DNA from 2 places in the Pseudomonas viciae genome. Region 1 is predicted to be linked to the other one. Evidence: predicted binding sites of a transcription regulator. Region 1 holds the regulator's gene; the other holds the start of a gene.

Region 1 (7,364 bases):
GACGACTTGCCAGACCTGCCAGTGATTCGCCGGGTAGGCCTGGGCATGGCGGTCGCCAACGCCGCGGCTTTCGTACGCGAGCACGCCCACGGCATTACCACGGCACGCGGCGGCGAAGGCGCGGCCCGTGAATTCTGCGAACTGATCCTGCGCGCCCAGGGCCACCTTGAAGCGGCCAACGCCGCGTACCTGTGAGCCATTTATGCTGAGCAAAAAGATTCGCACCGTCGTGGTGTTCGCCAGCATCGCGGCGATTTTCGCGGCGGTGGGTTACTGGAACATCAGCCCGGAACGCTTTCTCGACCAACCGGCGGCCACGGTTGAAGAGAATATCGACTGGTACGCAACCAACACGCATACCCTGCAATACCTGCCCGATGGCAAAGTGCAGTATGAGATGACGTCCGACAAGGTCGACCACGTAAAGGCCACCGATATTACGCTGGTGACCAAACCGGACCTGAACATGTTCCGCGGCACCGAGTTTCCGTGGCATGTGCAGAGCCTGCGCGCCGAAGTCAACTCCGGGGGCACCGAAGTGGAGCTGATCGACTCGGTACGCGTAGCCCGAACCGATGAAAAAAATCGTACGACCATCATTACCAGCAGTCGTATGACCGTGTTCCCACAGCAAGAATATGCGCAGACCGAGCAACCCGTTAGAATCGACGGCGCCGGGGGTGTATCGACCGGCACGGGAATGAAAGCGTATTTGAAGGAAAGCAGGATACACCTGCTATCGAACGTAAGAGGACAGTATGAAGCTCGCTAAAACCCTCCCTATTTTGCTCAGTCTGGGCGCAGCACTGGGAAGCGCGAGCGCCTGGGCCCTTCCCAACGATCGCGATCAACCTATCCGCATCCAGGCCGACGACGCGCAACTGGACGACAAGAATGGTGTCGCCACCTATAAGGGTGACGTGATCATCACCCAGGGCTCGATGAAGGTCACTGGCAACACCGTGACCATCACCCGCACCCCGTCCGGCGATATCGACGTGGTGACCTCGGTGGGCAACCTGGCCTACTTCGAACAACTCCAGACCGCGGGCGACACCAAGCCTGTGCAAGGTTACGGGGTGACCATCCAGTATCACGCATCCCAGGACCGTGTCGTGCTGATCGACCGCGCCAAGGTCGTCGACAAGGACAACAACGTGACCCAAGGCGAGAAAATCGTCTACGACACCAACAAAAAGCTGGCCAGCGCCGGTCGTGCCACGGGCAGTAAAGTCACTGAGTCCCGCCCTCGCATCGACATGGTGATCCAGCCGAAAAAGAAAACCGACGAGCAGAAGGCCCAGTAATGGCAACTCTGAAAGCTCAGCACCTGGCCAAGAGCTACAAGAGCCGCCAAGTCGTGCGTGATGTCAGCCTGTCCATCGACAGCGGCCAGATCGTCGGCCTGCTCGGCCCTAACGGCGCGGGCAAGACCACCTGCTTCTACATGATCGTCGGCCTGGTCCAGGCCGACCAGGGCCGTGTGCTGATCGACGACCTGGACGTCAGCCACCAGCCCATGCACGGTCGGGCAAAGGCTGGCATCGGCTATCTGCCACAGGAAGCATCGATCTTCCGCAAGCTGTCGGTAGCCGACAACATCATGGCCATCCTCGAGACCCGCAAGGAACTCGACAAGGCCGGCCGTCGCCAGGAGCTGGAAAGCCTTTTACAGGAGTTCCACATCAGCCACATTCGCGACAACCTGGGCATGAGCCTGTCCGGTGGCGAACGGCGCCGCGTGGAAATCGCCCGCGCCCTGGCCACCTCGCCGAAATTCATCCTGCTCGACGAACCGTTCGCCGGCGTGGACCCGATTTCGGTGGGCGACATCAAGCAGATCATCCACCACCTCAAGGCCAAGGGGATCGGCGTGCTGATCACCGACCACAACGTGCGTGAAACGCTGGATATCTGCGAAACCGCCTACATCGTCAATGACGGCCAGTTGATCGCCGAAGGCGACTCCGCAGCCATCCTGGCCAACGACCTGGTCAAGGAAGTGTATCTGGGCCATGAGTTCCGCCTGTAAGCAAAGAGTCTGGCGAAGCGCCTGGGCGTCGTTTAATTTTATTACGGCGACGCCCTAGGCAAACACTCCAGTTTCAGGCATATAATTTGCTTAAGTTTGGCGCTTCGGCGCCCTTGTAGTGGATGGCGCATGTGCGCCGGCGAATAAGGTGTTAAGCCCCTGCCATGAAACCATCGCTAGTCTTGAGAATGGGCCAGCAGCTGACGATGACACCGCAGCTGCAACAGGCCATCCGCCTGCTCCAATTGTCGACCCTGGACCTGCAACAGGAAATCCAGGAGGCCTTGGAGTCCAATCCGATGCTCGAGCGCCAGGAAGAAGGCGACGACTTCGATAACGCCGACCCGCTGGCCGACAACGCCGAACAGAAAACCAACACCGAAATCCCGGAACCGTCCTACCAGGAAGCCGCCCCGACGGTGGATAACCTCGAGGATGGCGAATGGAACGAACGCATCCCCAACGACCTGCCCGTGGACACAGCCTGGGAAGACGTCTACCAGACCAGCGCCAGCAACCTGCCAAGCAGTGACGACGACGAGTGGGACTTCACCACCCGTACCTCTGCCGGCGAGAGCCTGCAAAGCCACCTGCTGTGGCAGCTGAACCTTGCGCCGATGTCCGACACCGATCGCCTGATCGCCGTGACCCTGATCGACTGCATCAACAACCAGGGCTACCTGGACGAGACCCTCGAGGAAATCCTCGAAGCCTTCGACCCCGAACTGGATATCGAGCTGGACGAAATCGAAGCCGTCCTGCACCGCATCCAGCAATTCGAACCGGCCGGTATCGGTGCCCGCAACCTGGGTGAATGCCTGCTGCTGCAGCTGCGCCAACTGCCCGCCAAGACACCTTGGCTGACCGAAGCCAAGCGACTGGTCACCGACTACATCGACCTGTTGGGCGGTCGCGACTACAGCCAGCTGATGCGCCGCATGAAGCTCAAGGAAGATGAACTGCGCCAGGTCATCGAACTGGTCCAGAGCCTCAACCCGCGCCCGGGCTCGCAAATTGAGTCCACCGAACCCGAATACGTAGTCCCGGACGTGATCGTGCGCAAGCACAACGACCGCTGGCTGGTGGAGCTCAACCAGGAATCGGTGCCCAAGCTGCGGGTCAATGCCCAATACGCCGGCTTCGTCAGGCGCGCCGACACCAGCGCCGACAACACCTTCATGCGCAACCAGTTGCAGGAAGCGCGCTGGTTCATCAAGAGCCTGCAAAGCCGCAACGAAACCCTGATGAAAGTCGCCACCCAGATCGTCGAGCACCAGCGCGGTTTCCTGGAGTACGGCGACGAAGCGATGAAGCCGTTGGTCCTGCATGACATCGCCGAGGCGGTAGGCATGCACGAGTCGACGATTTCCCGGGTAACCACCCAGAAATTCATGCATACCCCCCGGGGTATCTATGAATTGAAATATTTTTTCTCCAGCCACGTCAGCACCTCCGAAGGCGGCGAATGCTCATCCACGGCCATCCGCGCGATCATCAAAAAACTGGTGGCTGCGGAAAATCAGAAAAAGCCGTTGAGTGACAGCAAGATCGCTGGTTTACTGGAGGCACAAGGCATTCAGGTGGCCCGCCGTACCGTCGCCAAATACCGCGAATCCCTCGGGATCGCACCTTCGAGCGAACGCAAGCGGTTGATGTAAAGGGCCACGCCACAGCGTTCCAGTGGCAGGCATTTCTGCCTGCCGCTTTATGCACTGGCAACGAAGGAGAAGCTGTATGCAAGTCAACATCAGTGGACACCAACTGGAAGTGACCGAACCTCTGCGCACCTACATCGGCGAAAAACTCGAACGATTGGAGAGGCATTTCGACAAGATCACCAACGTGCAAGTGACGATGAACGTCGAAAAGCTGCTGCAGAAAATCGAAGCCACGCTGCATATCCCCGGCGGAGAAGTGGTTGCCAACGCGGAGCATTCAGACATGTATGCCGCAATTGACCTGCTGACCGACAAGCTGGATCGCCAACTTAAAAAGCATAAGGAAAAGACCCAGAGCCTCCTCCAGGGCGCAACCGGTCGTTAACCCCCCCAATCCATGATCCGACTAGAATCCATCCTGACCCCCGGCCGTTCCTTGGTGAACGCGCCGGGTGGCAGTAAAAAGAAAGCCCTCGAACAAATCGCCAACCTGATCCACCGCGAAGTGCCGGATCTGGAAATGCAGGACGTCTTCGAGGCCCTGGTTGCCCGTGAAAAACTCGGTTCTACCGGTTTTGGCAACGGCATCGCCATTCCCCACTGCCGCCTCAAGGGTTGTAGTGCGCCCATCAGCGCCCTGTTGCACCTTGAAGCCCCCATAGATTTCGACGCCATCGACGGCGCCCCGGTCGACCTGCTGTTTGTACTGCTGGTCCCGGAAGCGGCGACCGATGCGCATCTTGAGCTGCTGCGCCAGATCGCCAGCATGCTGGACCGCAAGGAAGTTCGCGAAAAACTGCGCAGCGCACCGAGCAACGAAGCCTTGTATCAGGTTGTCCTGGACGAGCAGAACGGTCATTAAACATGCGCATGATCATCGTCAGTGGCCGCTCCGGCTCCGGTAAAAGCACGGCGCTCAATGTCCTTGAGGACAGCGGCTACTATTGCATCGACAACCTGCCGGCCGGCCTGCTGCCAGAGCTGGCCGAGCGTGCATTGATCCACACCGAACTGGCGCAGCCACTGGTGGCGGTGTCCATTGATGCACGCAACCTGCCGAGCCATCTGTCGCGCTTTCCTGAACTGCTCGAGGAAGTGCGCAGCCGGCATATCCAGTGCGATGTGCTGTACCTGGATGCCGATGAAGAGACGTTGCTCAAGCGTTTTTCCGAGACCCGCCGACGCCACCCGCTGAGCAACGCCAGCCGTTCCCTGGCCGAAGCCATCCAAGACGAAAGCCAACTGCTGAGCCCGATCGCCGACTTGGCGGACCTGAAGGTCAACACCACGCACCTGAACCTGTATCAGCTACGCGACACCATCAAGTTGCGCCTGCTGAACCAGCCGGAGCCAGGCACGGCGTTCCTGGTGGAGTCGTTTGGCTTCAAGCGTGGCATGCCGGTAGACGCCGACCTGGTGTTCGACGTGCGCTGCCTGCCCAACCCTTACTGGAAACCGGAATTGCGTGAGCAGTCCGGGCTTGACCAGCCAGTGGTCGACTACCTGGCCGCCCAGCCGGATGTCGAGGAAATGTTCCAGGATATCTCCACCTACCTGCTCAAATGGCTGCCCCGCTTTGCCGCGAGCAACCGTGCCTACGTCACGATCGCCATCGGCTGCACCGGTGGCCATCACCGCTCTGTCTACCTGACCGAACGCCTGGGTCAGCTCCTGCAACAGTCCCTGAAGAACGTCCAGGTTCGCCACCGCGACCTCAGCTAAAGGATTCACATCGCGATGCCTGCTCTGGAAATCGAAATCATCAACAAGCTGGGATTGCATGCCCGCGCGTCGGCCAAGTTCGTTGGGATTGCTGGCCAATTCAAGGACACCACCATCCGGGTCGGGCGCACGCCTGAGTCCACGATCGACGGTAAAAGTATCATGGCGATGATGATGCTCGCCGCCGGCAAGGGCACCAGGATCCACCTGGAAACTGAAGGGGAACAGGCGCAAGAGGCATTGGATGCGTTGGTGGCGCTGATCAACAACTATTTCGACGAAGGCGAGTAACTGGCCCAGGTTCAAGGCGGACTCATTGTGGCGAGGTTTTTTGTGGGAGCAAAGCTTGCTCGCGATGAACGATAACTCGGCCAACCTGCACAATCGCAGCGCCTGCATCGCGGGCAAGCCTTGCTTCCACAGATCCCCTCTCCACAGATAAATCACATCACCACAGGCGGCTGTGTTCGCGCCCCGTCATTTGTCACGCCAACGCCGTATCCATCACCATCATCAAGCAAAACCCCACCAGCAACCCCAAACTCGCCAGCTTGTCATGACCATTGCGACGCGATTCGGGAATGACCTCGTGAGTCACCACCAACAGCATCGCCCCGGCCGCTAGCGCCAGGCCCAGGGGCAACAGCATCTCGGCCAGGCTGACCAGCCAGGCGCACAACAGCGCGAACAGCGGCTCGACCAACCCGGACGCGGCGCCAATCATAAAGGCCTTGATCCGCGACATCCCCGCTGCGGCCAGTACCAGTGCGATCACCAGTCCCTCAGGCACATCCTGCAAAGCGATGCCCATCGCCAGGCTGTCGGCATCGGGCATGCCGCCGCCCGCCGACACGCCGACGGCCATCCCTTCGGGGATGTTGTGAGCCACAATGGCAAACACAAACAACCAGATCCTCGGTGCAATGATCGGACGTCCCGGCGCCGCCACCAGCCGCTCGGGACTGGCTGACACCTTGCGATCCACCAGATACAGCCCGAATGCCCCCAGCAGGATACCGAAGCTGATCAGCCCGCTGGCCGCCCAAGGTGTAAGCCCCAGCTGTTCGGCCGCGGTAATGCCCGGCACGATCAGCGAAAATGCCGTAGCGGCCAGCATCACGCCTGCGCCGAAGCCCAGCAGCGAATCGCTCACGGCCTGGGGCATGCGCCGGATGACCAACACCGGCACGGCGCCCAACGCCGTACCCAAGGCGCAAAGGCTCCCGCCCTGCAGCGCACGCAACAGTTTCGGCTCCAGGTCCAGCCACGCCAGGCCCTGAGCCACCAACAATGTCATCCCGGCCAACAGCAACAGCGATCCCAAGGCATAGCGAAACAGCCGCCCACTTCCTATCGCCAGTGTTTCAGTATCCATAGTCAGCCTTGGATGGTTTTTATAGAGGATTCAAGGCCAGCGCAGCCTGATAGCGGCGCGCGACTTCAGGCCAGTTGATCACGTTATAGAAAGCGTTGATGTATTCGGGCCGACGGTTCTGGTACAGCAGGTAATACGCGTGCTCCCACACGTCGAGGCCAAGAATCGGCGTATTGCCGTTCATCAACGGGCTGTCCTGATTACCGCTGCTCTCCACCACCAGCGTTTTTTGCGCGGTCACGCTCAACCAGGCCCAGCCACTGCCGAAACGGGTCAGTGCCGCTTTAGTGAAGGCTTCCTTGAACTGTTCCAGACCACCTAGTTGCGCCTCGATCGCCGCCGCCAGGACACCATCAGGTTGACCGCCGCCCAGGGGTGACATGACCTCCCAGAACAACGAATGGTTGGCATGCCCACCACCTTGGTTGATGACGGCGGCCCTCAGGCCTTGCGGCAATTGCTCCACGCTGGACAGCAGTTTTTCGACCGGCCATTCGGCGTATTCCGTGCCTTGTACTGCGGCGTTGAGGTTGTTGATGTAAGTCTGGTGATGCTTGGTGTAGTGGATCTCCATGGT
Region 2 (7,364 bases), 2.0 Mb from region 1:
CAGGCCCCAGCTCAACACCATCACCATCGCGGCCTGCCAGCCAAAGCCGAAGTGCCAGGCGACGAACGCTGACAAGGCGCCGCAGGCCAGTTCGGTCAGCGGGTAACGCTTGCCAATGGGGGCGGTGCAGTTGGAACAGCGACCGCGCAATATCAGGTAGCTCAACAATGGGATGTTTTCCCAGGCGCGGATGCGATGGTCGCAGTGAGGGCACTGGGAATGGGGCAGCATCAGGTTGTAGATCGGGCCGGGTGCTTCGGCCGGCAGTCCCAACAGGTCGTGGGCTTGCAGGCGCCATTCGCGGGTGAGCATCTTTGGCAGGCGCCACACCAGGACATTGAGGAAACTGCCGACGATCAATCCGAGCAATAACGCAGTGAGCACGAAGGCCAGTGGATACAGCACGAAGAAGTCAGTCAGGGGCATATCAGATCGCTGAGCCGAGTTGGAAGATGGGCAGGTACATGGCAACCACCAGGCCACCGACGACCACCCCCAGGACCACCATGATGAAGGGTTCCATCAGACTGGTGAGGTTGTCCACCAGATTGTCCACTTCGGCCTCATAAAAACTCGCCACCTTGTCGAGCATGTCGTCCAGCGCACCGGATTCTTCGCCGATGGCGGTCATCTGGATCGCCAGGTTCGGAAAGATACCTGAAGCGCGCATGGAGAAATTCAACTGCATGCCGGTCGAGACATCCTGGCGGATGCGTTGCACGGCGCGTTTGAACACGACGTTGCCGGTGGCGCCGGACACCGAATCCAGTGCCTCCACCAACGGCACGCCGGCCGCGAAGGTGGTGGACAGCGTGCGGGCGTAGCGGGCCACGGCGGATTTGTACATCAAAGTGCCGATCAGTGGCAGCTTGAGCAGCCATTTATCGCGCCAGTCGCGAAAGGCCTCGGAGCGCCTGAGGGCGTATTTCACGCCAAAAAACGCCCCCACCAGCCCGCCGAGCACCACCCACCACCATTGCTGCATGAATTCCGACAGACCGATGACCATCACCGTGAAGGCTGGCAGCTGTGCGCCGAATCCGGAGAATACCGATTCGAACTGCGGCACGACCTTGACCAGCAGGATCCCCGTGACCACCGCAGCGACGAGGACCACGGCCGCTGGATAGGTCATGGCTTTCTTGATCTTGGCCTTGAGCGCTTCGCTCTTTTCCTTGTAGGTCGCAACGCGATCCAGCAGCGTGTCCAGGGCGCCAGCCTGTTCACCGGCGTCCACCAGGTTGCAGTACAGGTCGTCGAAATATTGCGGGCACTTGCGTAACGATGCGGCGAAGCTGTTGCCGGCTGCGACTTCCTGTTTCACCTCGTCCACCAGCTTGCGCATGTTGGGGTTGTCGAAGCCTTCGCCAATGATGTCGAACGCCTGCAACAGAGGCACGCCGGCCTTGAGCATCGTGGCCATCTGGCGGGTGAAGAGGGCGATATCCAACGGCTTGATGCGCTTGCCCTTGCTGAATATCGAGGTGGACTTCTTGCGCACCTTCTCCGGGTTGATGCCCTGTTTACGCAACTGAGCCTTGATCAAGGCCGGGCTCTGACCGGTCAGTTCGCCGGTCATTTTTGTGCCTTTGCGGTCTTTGCCTTCCCACGTGTAGACATCGGTTTTGACTGCTTTGACCGCCATGTTCAATCCTTGGTGACCCGGTTGATTTCCTCGAGGCTGGTCATGCCCTGCATCACCTTGAGCAGCCCCGATGTGCGCAGGTCATTGAAACCGTCCTTGCGCATTTGCAGGTCGATTTCCAGCGAGTTGCCCTCGGCCATGATCAGCCGTTGCAGCTCAGGCGTATTCTTGACCACTTCGTAAACCCCCACGCGCCCTTTGTAGCCGTGGTTGCACTGTTCGCAACCGACCGGCTCATAGATCGTGAATGTGCCGATGCGTTCCCGAGGGAAACCTTCTTTGAGCAAGGTCTCCTCGGGGATCTCGATGGCTTTCTTGCAGTGGTTGCACAGCTTGCGCGCCAGCCGCTGGGCGATGATCAGGTGCACCGCCGTGGCGATATTGAAGCCCGGAATGCCCATGTTCTGCAGGCGGATCAGGGTTTCGGCGGCGCTGTTGGTGTGCAGTGTCGAGAGTACCAAGTGCCCGGTCTGGGCGGCCTTGATGGCGATTTCGGCGGTTTCCAGGTCGCGGATCTCGCCGACCATGATCACGTCCGGGTCCTGGCGCAGGAACGAGCGCAGGGCCTGGGCAAAATCCAGTCCCTGGCGCGGGTTCACATTGACCTGGTTGATGCCTTCCATGTTGATCTCCACCGGGTCTTCGGCGGTGGAAATGTTGATGTCCACGGTGTTGAGGATATTCAGCCCGGTGTAGAGCGACACGGTCTTGCCCGAGCCGGTCGGCCCGGTCACCAGGATCAGCCCTTGTGGTTGTTTGAGGGCGGCCATGTACAGGTCTTTCTGATCCGGTTCGTAGCCCAGGGCATCGATACCCATTTGCGCACTGGACGGGTCGAGTATCCGGATCACCACTTTTTCGCCCCAGAGGGTGGGCAGGGTGTTGACTCGGAAGTCGATGGATTTGCTTTTCGACAGGCGCATTTTCAGGCGTCCGTCCTGGGGTTTTCGTCGTTCGGAGATATCGAGGCTGGCCATCACCTTGAGGCGTGCGGCGATACGGGTGGCCAACTGGATCGGAGGCCGGGCCACTTCCCGCAACATGCCATCGGTACGCACCCGCACCCGGTAAATTTTTTCATAGGGTTCGAAGTGCAGGTCGGAAGAGCCGCCCTTGATCGCGTCCAGCAGCATCTTGTTGACGAAGCGCACCACTGGCGCATCGTCGGTGTCCTGGCCGGCGATGGAGTCCTGCTTGTGTTCATCGATCGACTCGATGTCCAGGCCGTCGAGGTCGACGTCGCCCATGCCTTCCAGGCCCGTGCTGCTGGACTCGAAAAACTTCTCGATGGCGTCACTGAGCTTGTCGTCCTCCACCAGGATGGCTTCGGTGGTCAGGCCGGTGCTGAACTGGATGTCATTGATGGCTTGGTGATTGGTCGGGTCGGAAATGCCCACATACAGCTTGTTGCCGCGTCGCCACAACGGCAGGGCGTGATGCTGGCGCACCAGTTTTTCGCTGACCAGGCCGCTGGGTTGGGTGTCTTTGTCCAGGCTGTTGAGGTCCAGCAGGGCGACGCCGAAATGTTCCGAAGCGATTTCCGCAACCTGGCGGCTCTGGACCAGTTTGTTTTGCACCAGATAACTGATCAGGGGCATGCGACTGCGCTGGGCCTGTTGGTACGCCTGTTGCGCATTTTGCTCGGTGATCAGTTCGGCCAATACCAATTGCTTGGTCAGGCCGCTGAGGGCGATGTCATTCATGGGAATACCGGCGGCTGACAGTTCATGACTTATAGCCTAGTCAAGCATCGACGCCAAACCAGCGGGGTGGGGTGACAAAAAACGTCAGATAGTGCGGTTGTTTGGGTAGGACGTCGGGCTTGTGACGGTTGAAACCCTCTGCCTGCGGGGCCGGGGAGGTTGGCATGTGCCGTGCAACGGCCGTATCAGGACATGAGATTTCACCTCATGCTATGGAGATGTCTATGAACAAGCAGAAGGGTTTTACGCTGATCGAGCTGCTGATCGTCGTGGCGATCATCGGCATTCTGGCGACGTTCGCGTTGCCGCAGTATTCCAAGTACCAGGCGCGGGCCAAGGCCACCGCCGGGTTGGCGGAGATTTCTGCGTTGAAGGTGCCGTATGAGGACGCCATGAATCAAGGTACCGATCCCTCTGTGGCTAACATGAACATAACCTCGCCTACCAGTAACTGCACAATTACGATCACAGGTACCGCCGCAGCGGGTGCAGGCACTATCGTCTGTACCCTCACCAACGCCCCTGCTGCCGTAGCCGGTAAGACGATCACTCTTTCTCGCACAGCTGCGGGTGCCTGGACGTGCGGTTCCAATGCCGCTCAAGAGTATCTGCCCGCCGGCTGTACCGGTGCTGCTGCCGCTGCTGGTTAGTAACAAGGCTTGAAATGATCGACCCCGCCTTAACACAGCGGGGTTTTTTGTATCGTGCCCCAGCGTGTTCATGGCGGCACGACTTGTTCAAGAAAATGCTTATTGTGTCGTTGAATAAAAGTCCGACAATTCAGCGGCTTAGCGAAATGCGAAAACCCGCAAGTTGCATGTCCAGAATCAACGCTTCATGCATTTTGCATGATTGCGAAAATAACCGCTTCGCTTAACTGTTTGATTTATAACGAATTAGTCGATGATTCAAAACTGGCACAGCGTTCGCACTACTCCTGATAACCCTGCCGGGATTCACCTCCGGCAGTTTTTGAGAAAAACAGGAGTTACTCGTATGAAGAAGTTCGCTATCACTGCCGCCGCTGCTACCGCACTGACCCTGACCATGGCTAGCGCATTCGCCGAGACCACTCAAGCGACCCAGGCGCCGATGATGCTGGCTGCTGGCGAAGTGACAGAGGCCAAAGAAGACGTTTCCGATACCTGGATCACCACCAAGGTCAAAGCTGACCTGGTTACCGAAAAAGGCATTCCAGGTACCGACATCAAAGTCGAAACCAACAAAGGTGTTGTGTCCCTGTCTTCGACTACCGCAGTCACTGATGCGCAAAAAGACACCGCCGTGGCGATCGCCAAAAAGATCAAAGGTGTGAAAGCCGTATCGGCTGATGGCCTGAAGTCCGAGTAAGGCTACGACTTCTCGCCTGGACTGGGAGAGGGCACGGCAAGCGGGCCAAGACATACGTTTGCCGTTGCTTTGCAGTTCATGCGAAAGGCCACACGGACGTGGCCATTACAGGCCCCCGGCATTCGTGCCGGGGGCCTGTTCTATTCCGGGATGGCTAAATTTGCGGGTCAGGCTCTGGCTCGGAGTTGCCGCCATCGCGAGCAAGCTCGCTCCCACATTGGATTGCATTCCTCCTGAAAGAACTCGATCACCTGTGGGAGCGAGCTTGCTTGCGATGGCGGCGGTACATTCCACACAGGGTCATGGACGACTCAGCGCCCCCGCTTGCTGGTGATCTCCACCAGCCGATTCTGCTCGAAACGCAGGTACTGATACATGCCACTGTTGGGGCCGTAGGTCCATTCCTCCACCGGGTATTCTTCCCGGCGATTGACGCTGCGTTTATAGCCCAGGTCATCCCGCGCCGCAGGCTCCCCGCACTTTTGCAGTACTTCGCTCGCGCGGTCACCGACGCTGATCAACTGCCTGCCGCAGCGCAGCGTATTGGCTGCCGATGCCTGGCTGGCGGCGAGCAGTAAACCCAGGCTGAACGCCCACCGACGCTTCATCTTATTCAGCATCCAGATGCAGGGGAGTGATTACGCGTCCGTCACTCTCAGCCTGGCCGAGGCTGGCGTCGATGAAGTACACACGGTCGTCGGCCAATTGCCCTTTGTCCACCAGGAAGTCCTTGATGCTGCTGGCGCGTTCCTGCCCCAGTTGGCGCAACAGCACGTCACTGCCGCTCCAGAACTTGATCACGCCTTCGCGCAGTTTCTCGATACGCGCCTTTTTATCCAGTTGCGTCCATTCGGCCGGCGGCTGGGTTTTGAGACGGGTGCGGTAGATGCCTTCGAGCAGCGGGGGCTTTTCATCCTCGGGTACCAGCAGCAAGGAGGCCTGGGCCGGTACTTTGTCGCCCCGGCGCTGCAGCATCTTGAAGTAGTTGTACTGGTATTCGCGCTCCAGGCGCTGGGCGGCGAGCAGCGGCCCGTCGCTGCTCTCGGCAGCGGTGCCTTCGATCTCCAGGCGCAGCTCCGGGCGTTTGCCAAGGGCCTCGGACAGTTTGAGCAGCGTGCCTTCGTTCTCCTTGCTCAGATCGCTCGAACCCGCCGCGAACGAAACGCTGCCCAGATCTTCCGAACCGCCGCCGGCCACCAACCCACCGATGAGTTTGAACGGCGCCTGGGCTGCTCGTACCACCAGGTTGCGCAAGGTTTGCCAGACAATCGGCATGACACTGAATTGCGGATCGTTGAGGTCGCCGGAAACCGGCAGCTCGATGGAAATCTTGCCTTCAGAATCCTTCAACAGGGCGACCGCCAGTTTGAGGGGCAGGCTCACGGCATCCGGGCTGTCGACTTTTTCTCCCAGTTGCAGTTGTTCGACCACCACCTTGTTTTCTGCCTGGAGCTTGCCCTTGGTGATCCGGTAATGCAGGTCGAGACTGAGCCGGCCCTTGCGGATGCGATAGCCGGCGAACTTGCCGGAATACGGCGTCAGCGTGGTCAGCTCGACCCGTTTGAAACTGGTGGCGATATCGAGGCTGGCCATCGGGTCGAAGGGGTTGAGCGCACCTTTGATGGTGACAGGCGCGTAGCGGTCGACCTTACCCTTGATGTCCACGCTGGCTGGCTTGGCCTCGCGGCTGTCGATGGTACCGATCTGGCCGTTGAGCTGCTGGATGGCGGTGGCGAAATTGGGCGTCAGGCTGAAGTCGGCGAAGTTGGCCGAACCGTCGTTGATGGCGATGCCGCCAATATGAATACCCAGCGGTTTTTCCTGAGAAGCCGGTTTTGCCGCGGCTTTCTTCGCGCCGCTGTCGGCCGGTTGCGGAATCAGCAGGTCATCGACGTTAGTGGTGCGATCGTCGTTGATCATGAAGCGCGCGTAAGGCTGGAACAGGTTGACCTTGTCGATGGACAGGCTGTCACCGTGTTGATAACTGAGACCGTCGAGTACCAGGCGCTGCCACTTGAGGAAATCGCGGGTCTTGAGGGTGTCGAGGGTATGCAGTTGATCGACCTGGGCGCGACCGGTGACCGCGAATGCCAGTGGTTCGGTGCTTTTGAGATCCACTGCCAGATCGCTGCCGAGCATCCCGGAGCGCAGCTCCAGGCGAATGAACGGGTTGATATACGACTGGGCGACCCGCAGGTCAATGTCCTGGGTCTTGACCTTGAGCCGGGCGGTGATCGGGTTCAGGTTCACCTCGCCATCGGCGAGGATCTTGCCCTGCTTACCCACCCCGGTATCCAGCTTGAGGGTAAAAGGCGAGCCGTTGAGGGTGTCGTAGTTTTGCAGGTCAAGGTTCAGCGGGCCGACTTCCAGTGCCACGGCAGGTTGTGCCTGGCGGTCGGCCAGGTGCACCTGGTAATTGCGCAACTGCACGTCCTTCAACAACACCTGCCACGGTTTGCTGGCCGTTTCAGCTGCTGGTTTCGGCGAGTCGGCGGCGGCCGGGGCGGAGGCCGGCTCGACCTTGACTTGCGGTTTGCTCGGCTGGCTGGCGAAGAGTTTCTGCCAGTCCAGTTGCCCGTCCGCCTCGCGCGCAGCCCAGGTTTCCAGCTTCTGGCTGCGGATCTTGCCGACGATGACTTGCTGCTTGGCCAGGTCCACCGTGGTTT

What was found. The regulator sigma-54, encoded in region 1, starts transcription at its own class of promoters, with help from an activator protein. The targets are predictions, from matches to a motif close to ANTGGCATNNANNTTGCTNT.
Region 2: a site for sigma-54 is predicted at 3,507-3,526, ahead of EPZ47_RS25295 (pilin). Genes of this name have one in related genera too.

What each region holds. Positions count from the first base shown of each region.
Region 1 is NZ_CP035088.1:1,027,016-1,034,379, reverse strand. Features, by position in the region: gene EPZ47_RS04520 (KdsC family phosphatase) at 1-195, shown strand, start outside; gene lptC (LPS export ABC transporter periplasmic protein LptC) at 203-772, shown strand; gene lptA (lipopolysaccharide transport periplasmic protein LptA) at 759-1,307, shown strand; gene lptB (LPS export ABC transporter ATP-binding protein) at 1,307-2,032, shown strand; gene EPZ47_RS04500 (RNA polymerase factor sigma-54) at 2,197-3,690, shown strand; gene hpf (ribosome hibernation-promoting factor, HPF/YfiA family) at 3,767-4,075, shown strand; gene ptsN (PTS IIA-like nitrogen regulatory protein PtsN) at 4,088-4,552, shown strand; gene rapZ (RNase adapter RapZ) at 4,555-5,412, shown strand; gene EPZ47_RS04480 (HPr family phosphocarrier protein) at 5,428-5,703, shown strand; gene EPZ47_RS04475 (ZIP family metal transporter) at 5,897-6,787, opposite strand; gene EPZ47_RS04470 (superoxide dismutase) at 6,807-7,364, opposite strand, start outside.
Region 2 is NZ_CP035088.1:5,701,602-5,708,965, reverse strand. Features, by position in the region: gene EPZ47_RS25310 (prepilin peptidase) at 1-426, opposite strand, end outside; gene EPZ47_RS25305 (type II secretion system F family protein) at 428-1,645, opposite strand; gene pilB (type IV-A pilus assembly ATPase PilB) at 1,648-3,348, opposite strand; gene EPZ47_RS25295 (pilin) at 3,573-3,998, shown strand; gene EPZ47_RS25290 (BON domain-containing protein) at 4,345-4,698, shown strand; gene EPZ47_RS25285 (DUF2845 domain-containing protein) at 5,010-5,306, opposite strand; gene EPZ47_RS25280 (DUF748 domain-containing protein) at 5,308-7,364, opposite strand, start outside.